DNA from 3 places in the Micromonospora sp. NPDC047521 genome. Region 2 is predicted to be linked to each of the others. Evidence: predicted binding sites of a transcription regulator. Region 2 holds the regulator's gene; each other region holds the start of a gene.
The links. The regulator HrcA, encoded in region 2, represses chaperone genes, less so after heat shock. The targets are predictions, from matches to a motif close to GGTTNGCACNCTCNNNNNGAGNGTGCNAACC.

Region 1: the regulator HrcA is predicted to act here: its motif matches at 4,317-4,347, upstream of groL (chaperonin GroEL).
Region 3: the regulator HrcA is predicted to act here: its motif matches at 3,216-3,246, upstream of groES (co-chaperone GroES).

Annotation. Positions count from the first base shown of each region.
Region 1 covers NZ_JBVJGN010000006.1:277,169-284,884, reverse strand. Annotated here, with positions in the region: gene ACZ6N8_RS16350 (S8 family serine peptidase) at 1-1,166, shown strand, start outside; gene ACZ6N8_RS16345 (GNAT family N-acetyltransferase) at 1,182-2,117, shown strand; gene ACZ6N8_RS16340 (hypothetical protein) at 2,196-2,441, shown strand; gene groL (chaperonin GroEL) at 2,500-4,122, opposite strand; gene ACZ6N8_RS16330 (YciC family protein) at 4,395-5,492, opposite strand; gene ACZ6N8_RS16325 (cold-shock protein) at 5,574-5,774, opposite strand; gene ACZ6N8_RS16320 (GNAT family N-acetyltransferase) at 6,046-6,576, shown strand; gene paaN (phenylacetic acid degradation protein PaaN) at 6,731-7,716, opposite strand, start outside.
Region 2 covers NZ_JBVJGN010000003.1:71,803-79,518, reverse strand. Annotated here, with positions in the region: gene ACZ6N8_RS07960 (serine hydrolase domain-containing protein) at 1-1,017, opposite strand, end outside; gene ACZ6N8_RS07955 (histidine triad nucleotide-binding protein) at 1,044-1,403, opposite strand; gene ACZ6N8_RS07950 (SDR family NAD(P)-dependent oxidoreductase) at 1,447-2,208, shown strand; gene ppk2 (polyphosphate kinase 2) at 2,267-3,178, shown strand; gene ACZ6N8_RS07940 (16S rRNA (uracil(1498)-N(3))-methyltransferase) at 3,183-3,917, opposite strand; gene dnaJ (molecular chaperone DnaJ) at 3,919-5,064, opposite strand; gene hrcA (heat-inducible transcriptional repressor HrcA) at 5,138-6,160, opposite strand; gene ACZ6N8_RS07925 (DUF4870 domain-containing protein) at 6,388-7,029, shown strand; gene hemW (radical SAM family heme chaperone HemW) at 7,096-7,716, opposite strand, start outside.
Region 3 covers NZ_JBVJGN010000010.1:54,232-61,947, forward strand. Annotated here, with positions in the region: gene ACZ6N8_RS21600 (sulfite oxidase) at 1-930, opposite strand, end outside; gene groL (chaperonin GroEL) at 1,057-2,697, opposite strand; gene groES (co-chaperone GroES) at 2,768-3,082, opposite strand; gene ACZ6N8_RS21615 (THUMP-like domain-containing protein) at 3,342-4,538, shown strand; gene ybaK (Cys-tRNA(Pro) deacylase) at 4,548-5,027, shown strand; gene ACZ6N8_RS21625 (sugar ABC transporter substrate-binding protein) at 5,206-6,300, shown strand; gene ACZ6N8_RS21630 (ATP-binding cassette domain-containing protein) at 6,416-7,234, shown strand; gene ACZ6N8_RS21635 (sugar ABC transporter permease) at 7,231-7,716, shown strand, end outside.

The DNA.
Region 1 (7,716 bases), on a different contig from region 2:
GCCAGAGCAACCTGCGCCGCGACCTGCGCCGGCTGGGGCTCGATCCGGTGTCGTACTACCTGGTCAACGCGGTGGAGGTGGACGGCGGTCCATTGGCGCGGGCGTGGCTCGCGCGACGGCCGGAGGTGGACCGGGTGCTGGTCAGCCAGCGTCTGCGGCCCCTGCCCGCGCCGGCCGGGCAGACCCGGGGCACCGCACCCGCGCCCACCGGTCCGGAGTGGAACATCCGCCAGCTCGGCGCCGACCGGGTGTGGTCGCAGCTCGGGGTGACCGGCAGGGGCGTCGTCGTGGGCAGCTCGGACTCCGGCGTGGACGGCGCCCACCCGGCGCTGCGGGCCGGGTTCCGCGGCGGCGACGACTCCTGGTACGACCCGTGGAACGGCACCCGGTCCCCGACCGACAAGGGTGGCCACGGCACCCACACGGTGGGCAGCGCGGTCGGGCGGGACGGCATCGGTGTGGCGCCGGACGCGCAGTGGGTGGGTTGCGTCAACCTGGACCGCAACCTGGGCAGCCCCGGGCACTACCTGGACTGTCTCCAGTTCATGCTGGCGCCCTTCCCGCCCGGCGCTGACCCCTTCACCGACGGCCGACCGGACCGCGCTCCCGAGGTGCTGACGAACTCGTGGGGCTGCCCGCCGATCGAGGGCTGTGACCAGAGGGTCCTGCGACCGGCCACCGCCGCACTGGACGCCGCAGGGATCTTCGTGGTCGCCGCCGCCGGCAACACCGGTCCGTGGTGCGGGTCGATCGAGGACCCGCCCGCGCAGTACCCGGACGTGCTGACCGTCGGCGCTGTGGACGCGCAGCGGCGGGTGGCGGAGTTCTCCTCGCGTGGGCCGGTGGCCGGTGGTGTGGTCAAGCCGGACGTGCTGGCGCCGGGCGTGGAGGTGGTGTCGGCGATGCCGGGCGGCGGGTACGGCGTCCTGGACGGAACGTCGATGGCGTCTCCCCAGGTGGCCGGCGTGGTGGCGCTGATGTGGTCGGCGAATCCGGCGCTCGTCGGCGACCTGGCGCGTACGCGGCAGATCCTGCGGGACACCGCGACGCCGGCCGTGCCGACGTACCGCTCGCGTAACCAGGCGGACGCCTGCGGCGGCCCGGCGAACGTCACGGGCGCCGGGGAGGTCGACGCTCTCGCCGCCGTCCGCGCCGCCCAGGGGTGATCTAGGGTCGCGACCATGGACGCCGAGATCACCATCACCGAGCTGACCCCCGACCTGACCCCCGCCGTGGTGCGGCTCTGCGAGCGGGCTCTCGACCTGCCCGAGGACGCCACCGAGGCGGCCTCCATCGTCGACGTGCTCTGGCCCCGCGCCGGCGCCGACCGACAGGTGGTCGCACTGGGCGTCCAGCGGGGGGCCGATCTGGTCGGTGTGCTGCTCTGCTCGGTGTCGGCCACCGACCCGGGAGTCGGGCACGTGGACCTGGTCGCGGTGTTGCCGGACCAGCGGCGCCGGGGAGTCGGGCGGGCGCTGCTGGCGCGGGCCGAAGCGGTGCTCGCCGAGCGCGGGGTGACCGAGGTGCTGCTCGCCGGGAACCCGCCGTACTACGCGTGGCCGGGTATCGACGTGCGGTACACGCCCGCGGTCTGCGCCGCCCTGGCGTCGGGCTACCGGCAGGACCGGACGGCCTGGAACATGACCGCCGACCTGTCGTACGACGCGTCGCCGGCACTGCGGTCCACGGAGGCGGCGGAGCGGCGGTTGGCCGAGCGGGGCATCACGGTACGGCGGGCGGAGCCGGCGGACCTGCCGGCGTTGACCGCATTCGCCCGGTCCACCTTCGGTGGGGCGTGGGACGGCGAGGTGGCCGGTTCGGTGGGCCGTGCGGGGGCCGGGTGTCACCTGGCGGAGAAGGACGGCGAGCTGCTGGGTTTCGCCGCGTACGGGTCGTCGCGGCCGAGCTGGTTCGGGCCGATGGGCACCGCTCCGGCCGCCGAGGGTTCCGGGATCGGCGGGGTGCTGCTGCGTCGCTGCCTGCGCGACCAGCGGGCGCAAGGGCTGGACCGTGCGCAGATCGGCTGGGTGGGGCCGGTGCCGTTCTACTCGGGCAGCGCGGGCGCGCGGATCGAGCGGGTCTTCTTTCTGTACCGGCGGACCCTACCAGCGGCATAAGCGGGCAAATGGGACATAGATTCATTCGCCCGCATCGCCCATCGACCGCCCCCTACCGTTTCGGTAGAGGAGGCAGCCATGACCACGGATGACGACCAGACCGAGGACGGCCCGCCGATCACCTGGAAACCGGTAGGCGAACTGCCAGGCCAACTGTCGTTCGACAGGCTCGACTACGGCGACGCCGAACAACTGGCCGAGATGACCACCGACGCCGAGCCGGCAATCGAGGAGCCGCAGGAGATGGTGGACGCCCCGATCCAACTTCTTCCGCCGTACGACCGGGCGCAGAAGAGGCGTAACCAGCGCCCACTGCCCACCTGACGACGAACGGGGCGGACCGCGTCAGCGGCCCGCCCCGTTCGGTGTGTCGGAACTGGACTCAGAAGTCCATGTCCCCGCCACCCGGGCCAGCCGGGGCAGCCGGGGTCTTCTCCGGCTTGTCCGCGACGACGGCCTCGGTGGTGAGGAAGAGCGCCGCGATGGAAGCGGCGTTCTGCAGCGCCGACCGGGTCACCTTGGCCGGGTCGATGATGCCCGCGGCCAGCAGGTCGACGTACTCGCCGTTGGCGGCGTTGAGGCCGTGACCCGCTTCGAGGTTACGGACCTTCTCCACCACGACGCCGCCCTCGAGGCCGGCGTTGACGGCGATCTGCCGCAGCGGGGCGTCGAGCGCGACCTTGACGATGTTGGCACCGGTGGCCTCGTCGCCGACCAGGTCGAGCTTGTCGAAGGCGGTCTTGCCGGCCTGCACCAGCGCGACGCCACCACCCGGGACGATGCCCTCCTCGACGGCGGCCTTCGCGTTGCGAACGGCGTCCTCGATGCGGTGCTTGCGCTCCTTGAGCTCGACCTCGGTGGCCGCGCCGACCTTGATGACCGCAACGCCGCCGGCCAGCTTGGCCAGCCGCTCCTGCAGCTTCTCGCGGTCGTAGTCGGAGTCGCTCTTGTCGATCTCGGCCCGGATCTGGTTGACCCGGCCCTGGATCTGGTCGGCGTCGCCGGCACCGTCGACGATGGTGGTCTCGTCCTTGGTCACCACGACCTTGCGGGCGCGGCCCAGCATGTCGAGGCCGACGGCGTCCAGCTTGAGGCCGACCTCCTCGCTGATGACCTGGCCACCGGTGAGGATGGCGATGTCGGCGAGCATGGCCTTGCGGCGGTCACCGAAGCCCGGCGCCTTGACGGCGACCGACTTGAAGGTGCCCCGGACCTTGTTGACAACCAGGGTGGCCAGGGCCTCGCCCTCGATGTCCTCGGCGATGATCAGCAGCGGCTTGCCCGACTGCATGACCTTCTCCAGGATCGGGAGCAGGTCCTTGACCGACGAGATCTTGCTGTTGACGATCAGGAGGTAGGGGTCGTCGAAGACGGCCTCCATGCGCTCCGGGTCGGTCATGAAGTAGGCCGAGATGTAGCCCTTGTCGAAGCGCATACCCTCGGTGAGCTCCAGCTCCAGCCCGAAGGTGTTGCTCTCCTCGACGGTGATGACGCCTTCCTTGCCGACCTTGTCCATCGCCTCGGCGATGATCTCGCCGACGGTGCTGTCGCCAGCGGAGATGGAGGCGGTGGAGGCGATCTGCTCCTTGGTCTCGACGTCCTTGGCGAGCTTGGACAGCTCCTCCGAGACGCTCGCGACCGCGGCCTCGATGCCCCGCTTCAGGGCCATCGGGTTGGCGCCGGCAGCCACGTTGCGCAGGCCCTCGCGAACCAGGGCCTGGGCCAGGACGGTCGCCGTCGTCGTGCCGTCACCGGCAACGTCGTCGGTCTTCTTCGCGACCTCCTTGACCAGCTCGGCGCCGATCTTCTCGTACGGGTCCTCGAGCTCGATCTCCTTGGCGATGCTCACACCATCGTTGGTGATGGTGGGGGCACCCCACTTCTTCTCGAGCACGACGTTGCGGCCCTTGGGGCCGAGGGTCACCTTTACGGCGTCAGCGAGCTGGTTCATGCCCCGCTCGAGGCCGCGGCGCGCCTCTTCGTCGAACGCGATCATCTTGGCCATACGGCGTTGTCCTCCTGGACACTCACGGGCCACCCGAGATGTGTGCCCCGGATGGGCCGCCTGGTGTACGCACCTTGGGACGTCGCCACCTGGCGACGACGACGTCCTTCGGCCGGGCCGGATAGCCCGCGACGACCGGCCATGTGCCGCCCCGGCGTCTCCACGCCGGTGCAACCTGGCCCCACCGTCCCGACCATTGGCACTCACGGTATGCGAGTGCCAATGACTTGTTTAGCACTCTCCCCTGCCGAGTGCAAGCACGATGGTGCGGCTCAGCCGAGTTCCGCGGCCAGTCCGGTGCTGTTCACCGGCGCCTCATGCGCCCGCTGCTCGGCGTACGTGACGAGCAGACCGATCAACTGGGCGAGGTGCGCCGGCAGGGCCAGCACGGCCGAGACGGCGAGGACCACGACGATGCCGACAGCGGTGCCGGGCGACGAGAGCGGGTCCGTACCCAGCGGGACGGACAGGATCGACTCCAGCACCGACGGGACCACCGTGGCCACGATCACCACCGCGACGACGAGCGCCACCCGACCGAGCAGCAGACCGAGCCGGTCGTGGAACATCCGGAACGACCTGCCGATCGGGTTCTGCCGCTCGAACAGGTAGATCGGGCCGGCCATGCTCAACGCGAACGCCAGGTAGATGCCCGGCAGCACGCAGAAGCAGAACCCCACCCCGATCAGCAGACTGATCAACAGCGTCCAGCCCCAGAGCCCGAGCGCCCGCCGTGCGCCGTACCGCAGCGCCGGCCCCAACTCGGCGGACTCCCCCGCCGCCTGGCGGGTGATCACCCAGGTCCCGGCGGCCCACCCGATGGCCTGCACCAGCCCGATCAGCAGGCTGCCGCCGATCAGCACGGCCAGGAGGGTCACCAGGTCCGTGACGAACGTCTCCGGCAGGCTGGACGGTGACTCAGCCTGTGCCTCCCAGCGCGCCGACGGGTCCACACCGAGGGAGAGCACCGAGAGTACGGCGGCAGGCGCCACCTGGGTGAGCAGCATGATGGGCACCAGCAGCCGCCACCCCCGACGCAGCGCCGCCCCGCACCTGGCGGACCAGCCGCCGAGACCGGCGCCGGGCGGGGTGACCAGGGCGTCGTTCGGGTCGAACCCGTGACCCGGCGGGTACCACCCGACGGGCGACCCGGGATACCAGGACTGCCCCGGGTAGGGGCCGGCGCCCGGCGGGAAGCCGCCGGTGGGCGGGAACACCCACTGGGCGGGCGCTGCGGGCGTACCCCAGCCGCCCTGCGCGGGGTCCCAGCCCGGCGGCGGGCCGGCCTGGCCGCCGGTTGCGCCCGGGTCGGACGGGCCCGGCTCCCCCGGCCCGGGAGGCGGGGTGGTCGGGGGCGGCTGGTCGGTCATGAACCCTCCTCAGCATCGGCTGGAACGGTTCACGATCTTCCCGGGTACGTGCCCGCACCGCAGCCCGCGACGCGCGGGAAATCAGACGACGCGTACGTGCTCGGCCTGTGGGCCCTTCTGGCCCTGTGCGATCTCGAACTCCACCCGCTGACCGTCGTCCAACGCCTTGTAGCCGTCCATCTCGATCGCGGAGAAGTGGACGAACACGTCCTGACCGCCGTCGACGGCGATGAAGCCGTAGCCCTTCTCGGCGTTGAACCATTTCACGGTGCCCTGTGCCACGGTGCACTTCCTCACTCTGCGCGGCGTTACCTGCCCCGGCGCGCGGCGTGACCGGGCGCCTGTGGACCACCGCTCGGCGATCGATGACGGCCGCTGAAACGGGTGACCGAAATCGCACGCTACACGAGGAGTGACGGCCGCGCACGACCACAAATCGGGCATGGTCCAGGGCGCGCCGACGGCGTCGCCGAGCCCCGGTTTTCCGGGGCAGAGCATCCATGTCCGTGGTTGTCGCCGAAAACCGCTTCCGGCCCTGTGATAGGCATGCGGCATGACCACCGACACGGGCTCGCCCGCCCTGCGGCAGGCGCAGATCCGCCGGGTCCGGCCGCAGGACGCCGCCCGGATGCGGGCGCTGCGCCTGGAGATGCTCGCCGACGCGCCGCTGGCCTTCCTGGAGACGATCGCCGACGCGGCCGCCCGCTCGCACGCCGAGTACGCGGCGCGGGTCGCGTACACCTCGCGGGGCGCGGAGACGGCACAGTTCGTGGCGGATCCGGGTGGCCGGTTCGTCGGGCACGCCGGAGGAACGGCGGCGCCCCGCGAGGCCGGGCTGACAGTCATCTACGCGGTCTACGTCACGCCGCCGTGGCGCGGCAGCGGCCTGCTCGGTGAGCTGATCGACGAGGTGGCCGCCTGGTCGAGGGCGTGCGGTCGACCAGAGCTGCTGCTGGAGGTGGTGGTCGGCAACAACCGCGCCTACCGCGCCTACCAGCGGCTGGGCTTCGAGGACACCGGCGTACGGGTCCCCCACCCCACGATCCCCGCCCTGACCGAACTACAGATGCGCCGCCCCGCCTAATTCCCAGGGCAGAACCCCGGTGATGCCCCCACAAAGGCCGGCACCGTCGCGACCACCGTGCCGACAAAGGGTTTCCGGGGCAGCCCGACCCGCGCAGGGATCAAGCCTGACCGCCCGGAGCGGGTCGGGCTGCCCCGGAAACCCCGAACCGCGACTAAACGTGCCGCCGAGACTGCACGATCCGGAACCGGTTGGCCACGTAAGCCCCGTCGGTCAGCGCCGAGTTGGCTGCCGCGTTGGCGCCACTGCCGTGGAAGTCGGAGAACGCCGCCGACTGGTTCACGAACACCCCGCCGGTCAGGTTGCAGGACAGGTGCACCCCGACCTCGACGGCGATCGCCTCGGTCGCGTCCAGCACCGACTCGTCGGTGGAGTAGACACCAGCGGTGAGCGCACCCTTCTCGCCGACGGTCCGGCGCAGCAGCTCCAGGCTGTGGGCTGTGGAGTCGGTGGCGATGGCGAAGGAGATCGGCCCGAACCACTCCCGGCCGTACGTCTCCGCGTCGTCGGCGGTCAACTTCACGATCGTCGGGGTACGCACCACCGCGTCGGCGTACGACGGGTGGGCCACGGCGCGCGACTCCAGCACCGGCTCGCCCACCTTGGTCACGTCGGAGAGCCGTTCCAGCACCCCGTCGTTGACGATGGCGCCGGTCAGCTCGACGCCCCGGGCGGGGTCAGCGGTCAGCTTGCCTACCGCAGCGGCGATCCCGCCGGCCACCTCGTCGAAGCTCTTGTGCCCCTGGTCCGTCTCGATGCCGCCGGCGGGGATGAGAATGTTCTGCGAGGTGGTGCACATCTGACCGCTGTAGAGGGTCAGGGTGAAGCCGAGGTTGCGGCACATGCCGGCGAAGTCGTCGGTGGAGTCGATGACGACGGTGTTCAGGCCGGCCTTCTCGGTGTAGACAGACGCCTGCCGGGCGTGCGTCTCCAGCCAGTCGCCGTACTCGGTGGAGCCCGTGAAGTCGACGATCTTGACGGACCGGTGCAGGGCGAGGTCGCTGGCGAGCTTCTCACCTGGCGCCTCGGCCGCCAGCAGGATCAGGTTCGGGTCGAACCCGGCCTCGGCGAGCACCTCCCGGGCGTACTTCACCGTGATGGCAAGCGGCAGCACCGCGCGCGGGTGCGGCTTGACGATCA
Region 2 (7,716 bases):
TTCGATCTCGGCCGGGTCGTTCTCGACCGCCTCGGTCAGCAGCCGGTGCGGCAGCTCGAACAGCTCCGCCGCCGTACCAGAGGAGCCGAGCACGGCGGCGCCCATCGCGCCCGCGGTGCCGTCGCCGCCCCGCCTGCCGTACACGCCGGCGAGGAATCCGGGCATCGCCCCGTCGTGCCCCACGTGCAACACCCGCTCGCCCTGCGGGATGAGGATCAGCCCGAGCCCGAAGCCCGCTCCCCAGAGCGTCTCGTCGGTGGTGGTCAACGGCCAGCGCATCTCGTCGAGGGTGCCCGGGGCGAGCACCACGCCGGCCGGGTCCAGCGCCGCCGGGTCGGCCAGGAAGGCGGCCCAGCGGGCCATGTCCGTCGCCGTGCTCCACAGCTGGGCGGCCGGGCCGACCGCGCCGAAGTCGGTAGGCGGCTCCGGGTGCGCCTCGTCGGAGTACGCGTCGACCAGATAGCCGGTGGCCGCGCCCGGCCCGGGGGCGACCATGGTGTCGGCGAGCCCCAGCGGCGTCAGGACCCGCTCGTCGAGCACCTGCGCCCAGGTGCCGCCGCGCAGCCGGGCCACCAGTTGCCCGAGCACGGCCAGGCCGAGGTTCGAGTAGTGGAACCGGCGGCCGGTCGGCAGCACCCGCTCGGCCCGGTCCAGCTCCGCCACCAGCCGGGCGTCGTCCGGCGCGGTCAGGGAGTCCCACACGTCGCCGAACGGCTCGCGTTGCAGGCCCGCGGTGTGCGACAGCAGGCGGCGCACGGTCAGCTCGCCGTGCGCCGGCAGGTCCAGGTGCCGGCCCACCGGGTCGTCCAGGTCCAGCAGGCCGTCGTCGCGGCACTGGAGGGTGAGCACCGCGGTGAAGGTCTTGGTGACCGAGCCGATCCGGAACTGGGTGCCGGGCCCCAGCGGGCTGTCCGTGCCGGTGTCGCCGACGGTGCAGGTCCACAGCGGCCGGTCGGCCCGGTGCAGCGCCGCCGACACGGCGGGCACCCGGGCGTCGGCCTGCACCCGGCGGACCATCCGGTCCAACGGGTTGGGGCCGGCCGTCACGACAGGTCCCGGGCGAGCATGGGTCCGAGCGGCGCCCCACCGAGCAGGTGTGCGTGCACGTGGAAAACCTCCTGCCCGCCGTACGTCCCGGTGTTGAACATCAACCGGAAACCGTCCCCGAGCAGCCCCTCGTCGTCCGCGACGACGGCGGCCGTGGCAAGCACCTCACCTGCCAGTCCCGGGTCGCCCTGGGCGAGGGTGGCGACGTCGGCGTAGTGCTCCTTCGGAATGACCAGGATGTGCACCGGGGCCTTCGGGGAGACGTCGCGGAAGGCGAGGGTGGTGGCGGTCTCCCGGACCACGGTGGCCGGGATCTCCCCGGCGACGATGCGGCAGAACAGGCAGTCGGATCCCATCCGGGCAGTGTAAGGAGGAAACGGCTACGGCAGGATGGCCGGCATGACGGATCGAGCGGTACTCGTGACCGGAGCTTCGCGCGGCATCGGCCGGGCGGTGGCGGAGGCGTTCGCGGCCAGCGGGGACCGGGTGGCGATCCACCACCGCGACTCCGCCGACGCGGCCGAGCAGGTCCGCGCCCACCTGCCCGGCACGGGGCACGTCGTGGTCCGCGCGGACCTCACCGACCCGGACGCGGTCCGGGTGATGGTCGACCGGGCGGCCGAACTGCTCGGCGGGCTCGACGTGCTTGTCAACAACGCCGGGATGTACGGCGACCGGGACGACCCGCACCCGATCTTCGGCGCCACCTACGAGGAGTGGCAGCGGCGCTGGCGGCAGGTGCTGGAGACCAACCTGACCGGCGCCGGCAACGTCACCTGGTGCGCCGCGCAGCACATGCGCGGGCGCGGCGGTCGGATCGTCAACGTCTCGTCCCGGGGCGCGTTCCGGGGCGAGCCCGAGCAGCCGGCGTACGGGGCCAGCAAGGCGGGACTGAACGCCTTGGGCCAGTCCCTCGCGGTGGCACTCGCGCCGTACGGCATCGCGGTGGCCACCGTCGCGCCGGGCTTCGTGGCGACCGACATGGTCACCGAGCATCTGCGCGGCGAGCAGGGCGCGGCGATCCGGGCGCAGAGCCCGTTCGACCGGGTGGCCCGGCCGGAGGAGATCGCCGCCGCCGTGCACTGGCTGGCCTCGCCGCAGGCCGAGTGGGCCTCGGGCACCATCGTCGACCTCAACGGCGCCTCCTACCTGCGCAGCTGACCGGAATCGTCGGCCCGGCGAGGGTGGTTGCCGCCGTCGGCGGGTAAGTGTCTGCGGCATGGCCGACTCCACGCTGCTGGACCTCGCCGCCGACTACCGGGTGGTCGACGGGCACGACGACGATCCGGTCCTGCTCCGCCCCGACGGCACCCCCGTCGAGACGTGGCGTGAGGACTACCCGTACGACGAGCGGATGGACCGCGACGAGTACGACCACCACAAGCGGCTGCTCCAGATCGAGCTGCTCAAGCTCCAGGACTGGATCAAGGAGTCCGGTGAGCGGCTGGTGATCCTGTTCGAGGGCCGGGACGCGGCCGGCAAGGGCGGCACCATCAAACGGTTCATGGAGCACCTCAACCCGCGCGGCGCGTCGGTGGTGGCGCTGGCCAAGCCGGACGAGCGCGAGGCGGGCCAGTGGTACTTCCAGCGGTGGATGGCGCACCTGCCGGCGGCCGGCGAGATGGTGCTGTTCGATCGGTCCTGGTACAACAGGGCCGGCGTCGAGCGGGTGATGGGTTTCTGCACCCGCAAGGAGTACCTGGAGTTCCTACGCCAGGCCCCGGAGCTGGAGCGGATGCTGGTGCGCTCGGGCATCAGGCTTGTCAAGTTCTGGTTCTCGGTGTCGCAGAACGAGCAGCGCACCAGGTTCGCGATCCGCCAGGTGGACCCGGTGCGGCAGTGGAAGCTGTCCCCCATGGACATCGCCTCGCTCGACCGGTGGGACGAGTACACCGAGGCCAAGGAGGCGATGTTCTTCTGGACCGACACGGCCGACGCGCCGTGGACGGTGGTGAAGGGCAACGACAAGAAGCGGGCCCGCATCGAGGCGATGCGGCACGTGCTGCACCGCTTCGACTACACAGGCAAGGACCCCGAGGTGGTCGGCACACCGGACCCGCAGATCATCGGGCCGGCCGGGCTGGACCTGGGGCCGGAGGAAGAGGTGGTGCCGGTCTTCCCGAGGCCCTGAACGGTCACCAGCGGCCGAGGCGGGTGGCGAGCACGCTGAGCGCCGCCACCCCGGCCGTCGAGGTACGCAGCACCGCCGGTCCGAGGCGTACCGGCCGACCACCGGCCTCGCGGAAGGCGGTCAGCTCGGCCGGGGCGATGCCGCCCTCCGGGCCGACCACCAGGACGATCTCCCCGGCGGTGGGCAGCTCGGCTGTGGTCAGCCGCTCCTCGGCCTCCTCGTGCAGCACGAACGCGGCGGCGGCGCCGGCGATCCGGCGGGCCACGGTCGCGGTGGACTCGTCAGGCGCACCGGCCACCACCGGCAGCCACGGCCGGCGGGCCTGCTTCGCGGCCTCTCGGGCGGTGGCCACCCACTTCTCCCGGGCCCGTACGCCCCGGTCACCTCGCCACTGGGCGACCGAGCGGGACGCCGCCCAGGGCACGATCTCGTCCACCCCGACCTCGGTCATCGCCTGCACGGCCAACTCGCCCCGATCGCCCTTGGCGATGCCCTGCACTGTGACGATCCGGGGTACGGGCGCGTCCGCGTACCCCCGGGAGGTGACGGTGACCTCCAGGCTGCCCCGGCCGACGGCGGTGACCACGGCGACGGCCGTGCCTCCCCGCCCGTCGGCGAGCAGCAGCTCCTCGCCGACGCGCAGCCGTTGCACTGTGGCGGCGTGGTGCCCCTCCGGGCCGTCCAGGGTCAGTGCGTCACCGGTGGGCAGCGCCTCGACCAGGAACAGCGGCGCGGACACCTCAGGCGTGCCCGTTGAACGCGTCGCGCATCCGGGAGAAGAAGCCGCCCTGCTTGGACAGCTCGGCGACCTCCTCACCACGGGTCTTGGCGAAGTCGCGAAGCATCTTCTCCTGGTCCGGGTCGAGCTTGGTGGGCGTGCGGACGTCCAGGTGCACGTAGAGGTCGCCCCGGCCGGTGCCGCGCAGGTGCGGCACGCCCCGGGCGCGCAGCCGCAGCGTGCTGGCCGGCTGGGTGCCGGCCTTGACGTCGACGGTCTCCTCGCTGTCAAGCGTCTTGATGGTGAGTCGGGTGCCCAGCGCCGCCGCGGTCATCGGCACGGTGACCCGGCAGTGCAGGTCGTCGCCCTTGCGGGAGTACACGTCGTGCGGGCGCTCGTGGATCTCCACGTACAGGTCGCCGGCGGTGCCGCCACCGGGGCCGACCTCGCCCTGCTGGGCCAGCCGGATCCGCATGCCGTCCTCGACGCCGGCCGGGATCTTGACGGTCAGCGAGCGGCGGGTCCGCACCCGGCCGTCGCCGGCGCAGGTGGGGCAGGGGTGCGGGATGGTGGTGCCGTAGCCCTGGCACACGGTGCACGGGCGGGCCGAGACGACCTGGCCGAGGAAGGTGCGCTGCACCGACTGCACCTCGCCCCGGCCGCCGCACGCCTCGCAGGTGGCCAGGTGGGTGCCGGCGGCCGTGCCGGCGCCGGAGCAGGTGGTGCAGAGCACCGCGGTGTCGACGGTGATCGGCGCCTCGACGCCGAACGCCGTCTCGTGCAGGTCCAGTTCGAGTCGCAGGATCGCGTCGGCGCCCGGCCGGGTACGCGGACGCGGGCCACGGGCGCCACCCGCCGCACCGCCGAAGAACGCGTCCATGATGTCCTGGAAACCGACGAACGGGCCGGCCCCACCGGGACCACCCGGACCGCCTGCGCCACCGCCACCCGGGGCGAGCGGGTCGCCACCCAGGTCGACGATCTGCCGCTTGCGGTCGTCCGAGAGGACCTCGTACGCGGCGTTGATGTCCTTGAACTTCTCCTGAGCCTCCGGGTCCGGATTGACGTCCGGGTGGAACTGGCGCGCCAGCTTGCGGTAGGCGCGCTTGATCTCGTCATCGGAGGCTTCCCGGCTCACACCGAGGATGCCGTAGTAGTCCCTGGCCACTGCGTTCCGTGTCCTCATGTTCGTCTCGCGTTACGCCGACCGGCGGCCGCAGCCGGCCGTCGGCCCTGACTGGTCAGTTCTGGGCCAGCAGCTCGCCCACGTAGCGTGCCACGGCGCGCACCATGGCGATATTGCCGGGGTAGTCCATCCGGGTGGGCCCCAGCACCCCCAGGCCGCCGACGATCGTGGCGCCCGGGCCGTACCCGGTGCTGACCACCGAGGCGGCCCGGAGGTTGTCGAACTCGTTCTCGTCGCCGATCAGCACCCGGGTCGTGCTCGGCTCGGTCTCGCCGATCAGCTTGAGGAGCACCACCTCCTCCTCCAGGGCCTCCAGGATGGGCCGCAGCGAACCCTGGAAGTCGAGCAGGCCGCCCCGGGTGAGGTTGGCGGTGCCGGCCAGCGCGATGCGTTCCTCGTGCCGCTCGACGAGCGTCTCCAGCAGGACTGTGGAGAGCGTGGTCATCGCGGGGCGCAGCTCGGACGACGCCTCCTCGACAAGCGCCTGCACCAGCGGCGGGGTGTCCGACAGGCGGGCGCCGGCGAGCTTCTCGTTCACCAGTCGACGCAGGTCGGTGACGTCGTCGGCGGGCACCGGCCCGGGCAGCTCCACGAGCCGCTGCTCCACCCGACCGGTGTCGGCGATCATGACGAGCATCAGCCGGGTCGTGGAGATCGGCACCAGCTCCAGGTGCCGTACCGAGGAGCGGGCCAGGCTCGGGTACTGCACGACCGCCACCTGCCGGGTCAGCTGGGCGAGCAGCCGTACGGTGCGGTGCACCACGTCGTCGAGGTCGACCGCGCCGACGAGGAAACGCTCGATGGCCCGACGCTCGGCCGGGCTGAGCGGCTTGACCCGGGACAGCCTGTCGACGAAGAGCCGGTAGCCGCGGTCGGTGGGCACCCGCCCCGCACTGGTGTGCGGCTGCCGGATGTAGCCCTCCTCCTCCAGCACGGCCATGTCGTTGCGGACCGTGGCCGGGGAGACCCCGAGCTGGTGCCGCTCGACGAGCGCCTTGCTGCCGACCGGCTCCTGGGTGGAGACGTAGTCCTCGACGATGGCGCGGAGCACGGCGAGCTTTCGGTCGTCGAGACCCATCCTCCGCACCTCCTGTCGCACGTCGGCCGCCGGCGCGACCTCAAGCCGGCGGACCGTCCTGGCACTCGACTGTAACGAGTGCCAGTCTACGTCGGCGCCCCCGCCAGCGCGATGATCAACGACAGCTCGTCGGTGCGGTGCGTACCACCCGGCTCGGTCCGATCGGCCCGGCCGGCGGGCGGTGTCGCTCTGGTGCGGCGTTGCCAACGGCACCTACCGTGACACCCATGACTGAACCTCCTCGCCCTCCCGGAGCGGGAGACCCCGGCAACTATCCGCCGGAGCCGACCTCACCGAGCTCGCCCTCATCGGCCGAGCCACCCACCGCACCACTGTCCGGGGCACCCGGCCCGGGCGGCTATCCCCCGGCCGGTGGCTATCCGCCGCCCACCGGTGACCAACCGCCATCGGGCGGCTACCCTCCGCCGGGTGGCTACCCGCCCGGGGGCTATCCCCCGGCCGGAGGCAACCCCGCTGGCGGCTATCCGACCGGCGGAGCCTACGGCGGCCCCGGTGGCGGCTACGCCAACAACGAGGACAAGACCTGGGCGCTCGTCGCGCACTTCGGCGGGGCCGCCGGGATGATCGTCAGCGGTGGCGTGCTCGGCTGGATCGGCCCGCTGGTGGCGCTGCTGGCCCGGGGCAACCAGTCCCCCACGGTCCGTACGCACGCCGTGGCGGCGCTCAACTTCCAGCTCCTCTGGTCGATCATCGGCCTGGTCGGCTGGGTGCTGTCCTGCATCGTGATCGGGTTCATCCCGGTCGCGGCGGCCGTGATCCTCGGCGCCGTGTTCGGCATCATCGCCGGCATCAAGGCCAACGAGGGGCAGTTCTACCGCTACCCGCTCTCCGCCAGCTTCATCAAGTGACGCCGGGCCGGCCGCTCCCCCGGCCGGCCCGTCGCACGGCTCCGCCGGCCGGGGCTGCACTCCGGCTCAGGGCAGCAGGTCGCGGACCACGGCGTCGGCGAGCAGCCGGCCACGCAGGGTGAGCACCGCCCGACCTGCCGCGTACCTCCGGGCGTCGAGCAGACCGTCGGCCAACGCCCGTTCCGCGCCGGCCCGCCCGGTGGCGTCGAGCACCGCCAGCGGCAGGCCGCTGGCGAGCCGCAGCCGGAGCATGACGTCCTCCATGTGCGCCTCGCCGGGGGTGAGCACCTCCCGGGCCAGGCCGGGCGACGCGCCGGCGGCCAGCCGCTGGGCGTACGCCGAGGGGTGCTTGACGTTCCACCAGCGCACCCCGCCGACGTGGCTGTGCGCCCCCGGTCCCAGCCCCCACCAGTCCGCGCCGGTCCAGTAGAGCAGGTTGTGCCGGCACCGGGCGTCCTCGCCGCTTGCCCAGTTGGAGACCTCGTACCAGGACAGGCCTGCCGCGTCGAGGGCGGCCTCGGCGGCCAGGTAGCGGTCCGCGGCGACGTCGTCACTGGGGTACGCCAGCTCGCCGCGCTTCATCCGGGCGGCGAGCCGGGTGCCGTCCTCGACGATCAGGGCGTACGCGCTGACGTGGTCCACCCCGGCGGCGACGACCTGCTCCAGCGAGGCGGCGAAGTCCTCGGC
Region 3 (7,716 bases), on a different contig from region 2:
GGCCAGCAGGTCGGCGTAGCTGTAGGTGCGCTCGGTACGGACCCGCCCGTGGATCCGCAACCGCCAGGTGTCCGGGTCCACCTGCGGCACCACCAGGGCGTTGTCGATCCGGTAGAACCCGAAGTTCGGGGTGACGTACGGCGCGAGCTGGGCCAGCGAGAGGTCCGCGCCCGCCGGAACGGCAGGTGCGGGGGCGACCGGAGCGGGCAGCCGGATCGCGTCCCGGGCGGCCGACACGCCGCGCCGCCCGGCCAGCCAACGACCGCCGAGACCGGCCACCGTGGCGGTGCCGAGAAGCACCCCGGCGCCGGTGAGGAACCGCCGACGCGACTCCGGGTCGGCTACCTCGCCCGGCGCCCGCCCGCTCGACACGTCCGGCTCCGGAGGCGCGGCCGGAGTCACCGGCACCGGCAGGTCGTCGGACGTCGCCGGGCCGGCCGGCGACACCGGCGCCTGCGACGTGGTCGGTGCCGGCGGGGACCAGGGCCAGGGGTTCAGCTCCAGCGGGCCGGCGATGAACAGCCAGAGCACCACGGCACCCAGACCACCGCCGACAAGCGACGGCAGCGCGTCGAAGACGTCCGCGCCGGGACGGGTCACCGCGGCGGCCACGCCGACGGCGGCGAACGCCGCGATCCCGGCCAGGCCGAGAGCCAACCGGCGTACCGCAAGCATCCCGAACAGCGCGGCGAACGCGCCGAGCAGCACCGCCGTACCGACCAGCAGGGCGATCTTGTCGGCGGTGCCGAAGAGGTCGATGGCGAACTGCTTCACCGACTCGGGGACGGCGTCGACGACCACCCCGCCGACCGCGACGAGCGGCGCCGACCGGGGGCCGGTCAGCACCGCCACCGGCTCGGCGATCCCGATCGCGACGGCGGCAGCGGTCACTCCGGCCAGCGCGGCGTACCGCCGTGACGTGGTGCTCATCGGCCCAGTGTGCGCGATCATTCCGCCGCGTCGCCAACCACGTCAGCGCTCGGTAATGACCTCGTACGACGAGCCGGGGCACACCGTCTTACGACGGTGTGCCCCGGGACGGGTGTCGCTACCGGGTCAGAAGCCCGGGCCGTGCTGGTGGCCGTGACCGTGGCCGTGCCCGCCGGCGGCGGCCGGTTCGGCCTGCTCCGGCTTCTCCACCACGAGGCTCTCCGTGGTGAGCAGCAGGCCGGCGATCGAGGCGGCGTTGGTGACCGCGTTGCGGGTCACCTTCACCGGGTCGATGATGCCGGCCTTGACCAGGTCGACGTACTCGCCGGTGGCGGCGTCGAGGCCGTTGCCCCACTGCATGTCGGCGACCTTCTGGGTCACGACGTAGCCGTCGTGACCGGCGTTCTGCGCGATCCAGCGCAGCGGCTCGACGAGCGACTTGCGCACGATCGAGACACCGACCTTCTCGTCACCGGTGAAGCCCAGGTCGTCGTCGAGCACCGGGAGGATCTGCACCAGGGCGGCGCCGCCGCCGGGCACGGTGCCCTCCTCGACCGCGGCCTTGGTCGCCGCGATGGCGTCCTCGATGCGGTGCTTGCGCTCCTTCATCTCGACCTCGGTCGCCGCACCCACCTTGATCACGGCGATGCCGCCGGAGAGTTTCGCCAGCCGCTCGGCCAGCTTCTCCCGGTCCCAGTCGGAGTCGGAGGCCTCGATCTCCTTGCGGATCTGGGCCACCCGGTCGGCGACGTCGGCCTTCTGGCCGCCGCCGTCGACGATCGTGGTGTTCTCCTTGTCGACCACGACGCGCCGGGCGGTGCCGAGCACCTCCAGGCCGACCTGGTCGAGCTTGTAGCCCAGCTCCGGGGCGACCAGCTCGGCGCCCGTGGAGATCGCGATGTCCTGGAGCATGGCCTTGCGGCGGTCACCGAAGCCCGGCGCCTTGACCGCGCAGACCTTGAGGGTCTTGCGCAGCGAGTTGACCACCAGGGTGGACAGCGCCTGGCCGTCCACGTCCTCGGCGATGATCAGCAGCGGCTTGCTGTTCTGCAGGACCTTCTCCAGCAGCGGCAGCAGCTCCTCGATCGCCGAGATCTTCTGGGTGGTGACCAGGATGTACGCGTCCTCCAGGACGGACTCCTGACCCTCCAGGTCGGTGACGAAGTTCGGCGAGATGAAGCCCTTGTCGAACTGGAGACCCTCGGTCACGTCCAGTTCGGTGGTGAGCATCGAGCCCTCCTCGACGGTGATGACACCGTCTCGGCCGACCCGCTCCATCGCCTCGGCGATCAGGTCGCCGATGGTGGCGTCCTGCGCGGAGATCGTCGCCACGTTCGAGATCGAGTCCTTGTCGGCGACCTCCACGGCCCGGCCGAGCAGCGCCTCGGAGACCTTGGCGGCCGCCGCGTCGATGCCCCGCTTGAGGCCGGCCGGGTTGGTCCCGGCGGTCACGTTGCGCAGACCCTCGCGAACCATCGCCTGGGCCAGCACGGTGGCGGTGGTGGTGCCGTCGCCGGCGACGTCGTTGGTCTTGGTCGCCACCTCCTTGACCAGCTGCGCACCGAGGTTCTCGTAGGGGTTGGTGAGCTCGATCTCCTTGGCGATGGTCACACCATCGTTGGTGATCGTCGGCGCACCGAATTTCTTGTCCAGGACGACGTTGCGCCCGCGCGGGCCGAGGGTGACCTTGACCGCGTCCGCGAGGGCGTTGACACCGTGCTCCAGCAGGTGCCGGGCGTCGTCCGAGAAGCTCAGGATCTTCGCCATGAATGTCCCTTCGAAGCGCCATTGCCCCGGCCCGGCGAGCCGGACCGGGGCAGTGGCACTGATCGGTTGCTTACTTCTCGATGACCGCGAGGACGTCGCGGGCGGAGAGCACCAGGTACTCCTCGCCGGCGTACTTGACCTCGGTGCCGCCGTACTTCGAGTAGAGGACGGTGTCGCCGACCTGGACGTCAACCGGAACCCGGTTGCCGTTGTCGTCGACGCGCCCCGGGCCCACAGCGAGGACGGTGCCCTCCTGCGGCTTCTCCTTGGCGGTGTCGGGGATCACGATGCCCGACGCCGTGGTGGTCTCAGCCTCGTTCGCCTGGACCACGATGCGGTCCTCGAGCGGCTTGATCGCAACCTTGGTCGCGGTAGTCACGGGCATACCCTCCTGGGGTACTGGTTTCGTTGCTGGCCAGCGGGGCTGACCAGCGTCAATCTGCCTCATGCCACCGGGCGGGGCCGTCGTCGCGGGTGCCGGTCCGCCTGGCGTGCGCACCCGGGTCGCGAGACCCGGAAGCTGGCACCCTCAGGGTGAGAGTGCTAATCGCAGGTTATTCCGTGGCTAGCACTCCGTCAAGGAGAGTGCCAGCGAGTCGCGCCCCGCCAGCCCGGATTTTCCCCTCGACCGGGAGAATGTCGAGGTGGATCTCGACCAGCTGGCGGCGCTGCGTACCCCCGAGGGGTCGGCCGCGCTCACGGCGGCGGCCAGGCTGGCCGGCGGCGACCCGCTGGCTGCGGCGTCGGCGCTGCGCGCGGCCGGGGTGCCTCCGGCGCTGGCCGCGACGGCGCTCACCCAGGCCGAGCTGCGCCACCGGGCGGTCGGCAAGTTCGGTACCGCCGCCGCGGGGATGTTCCTCACCCGCGCCGGGCTGGAGCAGGCCACCCGCCTGGTGGTCGCCGACCGCCGGGCCGCCCGGCTGGCCGCCGGCGGCGTCCACGCCCTGGCCGACCTCGGCTGCGGCCTCGGCGCGGACGCGCTTGCCGCCGCCCGCGCCGGCATCCGGGTGTACGGAGTGGAGGCCGACCCGGTGACCGCCGCGATGGCCGCCGCAAACGCCGAGGCGGCCGGACTGGCCGACCTGTTCACAGTCGAGTGCGGCGACGCCACAGCGTTCGACGTCTCCCGGGTCGACGGCGTCTTCTGCGACCCGGCCCGGCGCACCACCGGGACCGGCCGTCGGATCTTCGACCCGCGCGCCTACTCGCCGCCGTGGGACTTCGTCACCGGACTGGCCGGGCGGGTGCCGCGCACCGTGGTGAAGGTGGCTCCGGGCCTGGACCACACGCTCATCCCCGCCGGCGCGGAGGCGGAGTGGGTAGGCGTGGACGGCGACCTGGTCGAGGCCGCGCTCTGGTGCGGTGAACTGGCCGAGGTGCAGCGCCGCGCCACCCTGTACCGTCGGGAGGGTGACGAGATCCGCCGTCACCAGCTCACCGGCTCGGGCGCCACCGAGGCGCCGGTCGGGCCGCCGCGCCGCTACCTGTACGACCCGGACCCGGCGGTGGTCCGCGCGCACCTCGTCGCCGAGCTGGCCGGCGAGCTGGACGCCACCCTGGCCGACCCGAGCATCGCCTACCTCTACGCCGACCACCCGATCCGCACCCCGTACGCCCGCTGCCTGGAGATCACGGACGTGCTGCCGTTCTCGCTCAAGCGACTGCGCGCACTGCTGCGGGATCGCCGGGTGGGCCGGGTGGAGATCCTCAAGCGGGGTTCGGCGCTCACCCCGGAGCAGCTGCGGCGGGACCTGCGGCTGGCCGGCGACCAGGCGGCGAGTCTGGTGCTCACCCGGATCGCCGGGGCACCGACGGTGCTGATCGGCCGACCTGTCGATTAGGTTCGGAGTGTGGCGGGACCTGGCACTCCGGCAACGGCACTACTGGTCAAGCGTGGGATCACGCACCGCACCCACCCCTACCGGGTGGCCCCTGACGCACCGAACTACGGCGCGCTGGTGGCGGCGGCGCTCGACGTGGCCCCCGAGCGGGTGTTCAAGTCGCTGGTGACAGACGTGGACGGCGCGCTCACCGTGGCGGTCGTTCCGGTCACCGGCGAGCTGGACCTCAAGGCGCTCGCCGCGGCGGTCGGCGGCAAGCGCGCGGCGCTGGCCGACCGGACGGTCGCCGAGCGGGCCACCGGCTATGTACGGGGCGGGATCAGCCCGCTCGGGCAGCGGCGGCGACTGCCCACTGTGCTCGACGACTCCGCACTGGACCTGCCGACGATCTACGTCTCCGCAGGCCGGCGCGGTCTTCAACTCGAACTGTCGACGGCCGATCTGGTGGCGCTGACCGACGCCCGTACCGCGCCGTTGCAGGCCCGCTGACCGCTGCCGTTACATCGGCCTTCCGTGGGATGTTCGGGGAGTAACAGTTGCGTTGCTGAATTGTTATCGCTCCCAACAAACTTGGCACCTACGCGGTCTTGTGGACGAGGTGTGACGCGAAATACGTTGCCGGACACAACAAAACAACACCTCCCCCACCTCCGAAAGGACCCTGCACATGCGTAAGGGGATCCTCACCATCGCCGCCGTGGGCCTGCTCGCGACCGGCGGCCTGACTGCTTGCAACGACGACTCCAGCCCCGAATCGGGCGGCTCCGCCAAGACCCCCAAGATCGGCGTGATCCTTCCGGACAGCAAGTCCTCCGCCCGCTGGGAGACCGCGGACCGACGCTTCCTGGAGGAGGCGTTCAAGTCCGCCGGTGTGCAGTACGACATCCAGAACGCCCAGAACGACAAGACCGCCTTCCAGACCATCGCCGACCAGATGATCACCAGCGGCGTCACCGCTCTCATGATCGTCAACCTGGACTCCGGCACCGGCAAGGCCGTGCTCGACAAGGCCAAGTCGCAGGGCGTCGCCACCATCGACTACGACCGCCTCACGCTGGGCGGCTCGGCCCAGTACTACGTCAGCTTCGACAACGAGACCGTCGGCAAGCTCCAGGGCGAGGGTCTGTCGAAGTGCCTGACCGACAAGGGCGTCAAGAACCCGGTCGTGGCGTACCTGAACGGCTCCCCCACCGACAACAACGCCACCCTGTTCAAGGCCGGCTACGACTCGGTGCTCAAGCCGAAGTTCGAGAGCAAGGAATACACCAAGGGCCCCGAGGACTCCGTGCCCGCGTGGGACAACGCGCAGGCCACGACGATCTTCGAGCAGCAGCTCACCACGGCCAAGGGCAAGATCGACGGCGTGCTGGCCGCCAACGACGGCCTCGGCAACGCGGCCATCTCGATCCTGAAGAAGAACAACCTCAACGGCAAGGTGCCGGTGACCGGGCAGGACGCCAGCACCGAGGGCCTGCAGAACATCCTCGCCGGCGACCAGTGCATGACCGTCTACAAGGCCGTGCGGGAAGAGGCGAAGGCCGCCTCCGACCTGGCCATCGCCCTGGCCAAGGGCGAGCGGAAGGACACCGGCCAGACGGTGAAGGACCCCGAGGGCGGCCGCGACGTCCCCTCGGTGCTGCTCACCCCGAAGGCCATCTACAAGGACAACATCAAGGACGTCATCGCCGACGGCTACGTGACCAAGGAAGAGGTCTGCACCGCAGCGTTCGCCAAGGCCTGCGCCGACGCCGGCATCAGCTGACCGACGCCGCAGTACCCGCCGGGACGACCATCGCCGCCCGGCACGGGAGGATCCCTCCCGTGCCGGGCGGCGCCCGCCGGACGGGCCCCGACACTCCCTTAAGAAGGAGAACCTCGTGTCCGCGACCCCCCTGCTGGAGCTCCGCGGGATCGACAAGAGCTTCGGTCCCGTCCAGGTGCTCCGCGACGTCGCCCTGACCGTGCACCCGGGTGAAGTGACCGCACTGGTCGGCGACAACGGCGCCGGCAAGTCGACCCTGGTGAAGTGCATCAGCGGCATCCACCCCACCGACGCCGGCGAGTTCCTGTTCAACGGTGAACAGGTGCACATCGGCAGCCCTCGCGACGCCGCCACGCTCGGCATCGAGGTCGTCTACCAGGACCTCGCGCTCTGCGACAACCTGGACATCGTGCAGAACATGTTCCTCGGTCGGGAGAAGCGCAGCGGCATCGTCCTCGACGAGCCCACAATGGAACAACTCGCCGCCGAGACGCTGGCCGGGCTCTCCATCCGTACCGTCACCTCGCTGCGCCAGCACGTGTCCAGCCTCTCCGGCGGCCAGCGCCAGACCGTGGCCATCGCCAAGGCGGTGCTGTGGAACAGCAAGCTGGTCATCCTCGACGAGCCGACCGCGGCGCTCGGCGTGGCACAGACCGCGCAGGTGCTCGAACTGGTCCGCCGCCTCGCCGACAACGGTCTGGCAGTGGTGCTCATCTCGCACAACATGAACGACGTCTTCGCCGTCTCCGACCGGATCGCCGCCCTGTACCTCGGCCAGATGGTCGCCCAGGTGAAGACCACCGACATCACCCACGCCCAGGTGGTCGAGCTGATCACCGCCGGGCGCTCGGGCGCGCTCGGCCTCACGACCGAGACTGGCAGCAACGGCGACGGCACGCAGCCGGCCGACTCGATCCCAGGAGGCCTCCGATGACCACCACCGCCGTGCGCAAGGACGGCCCGGCGGCCGTCACACCGCCACCGACAGTCGGAAGCCATGCCCGCACCTACCTGAGCCGGGTACGCGGCGGCGACGTCGGCGCGCTACCGGCCGTGCTCGGTCTGATCGTGCTCTGCACCGTCTTCGCGGTCATGCGGCCGTCGTCGTTCCTGTCGGCAGGCAACTTCGCCAACCTCTTCACCCAGGGCGCGGCGGTCACGCTCATCGCGATGGGCCTGGTCTTCGTACTGCTGCTCGGCGAGATCGACCTCTCCGCCGGCTTCGCCAGCGGCGTCTGCGCCGCGGTACTGGCCAATGTGGTCACCGTGCTCGGGTACCCCTGGTGGGTCGCCGTGCTCGCCGCGATCGCCACCGGCCTGGTCATCGGCACCACCCTCGGACTGCTCGTCGCGAAGATCGGCATTCCGTCCTTCGTGGTCACCCTCGCCGGCTTCCTCGCCTTCCAGGGCATCGTG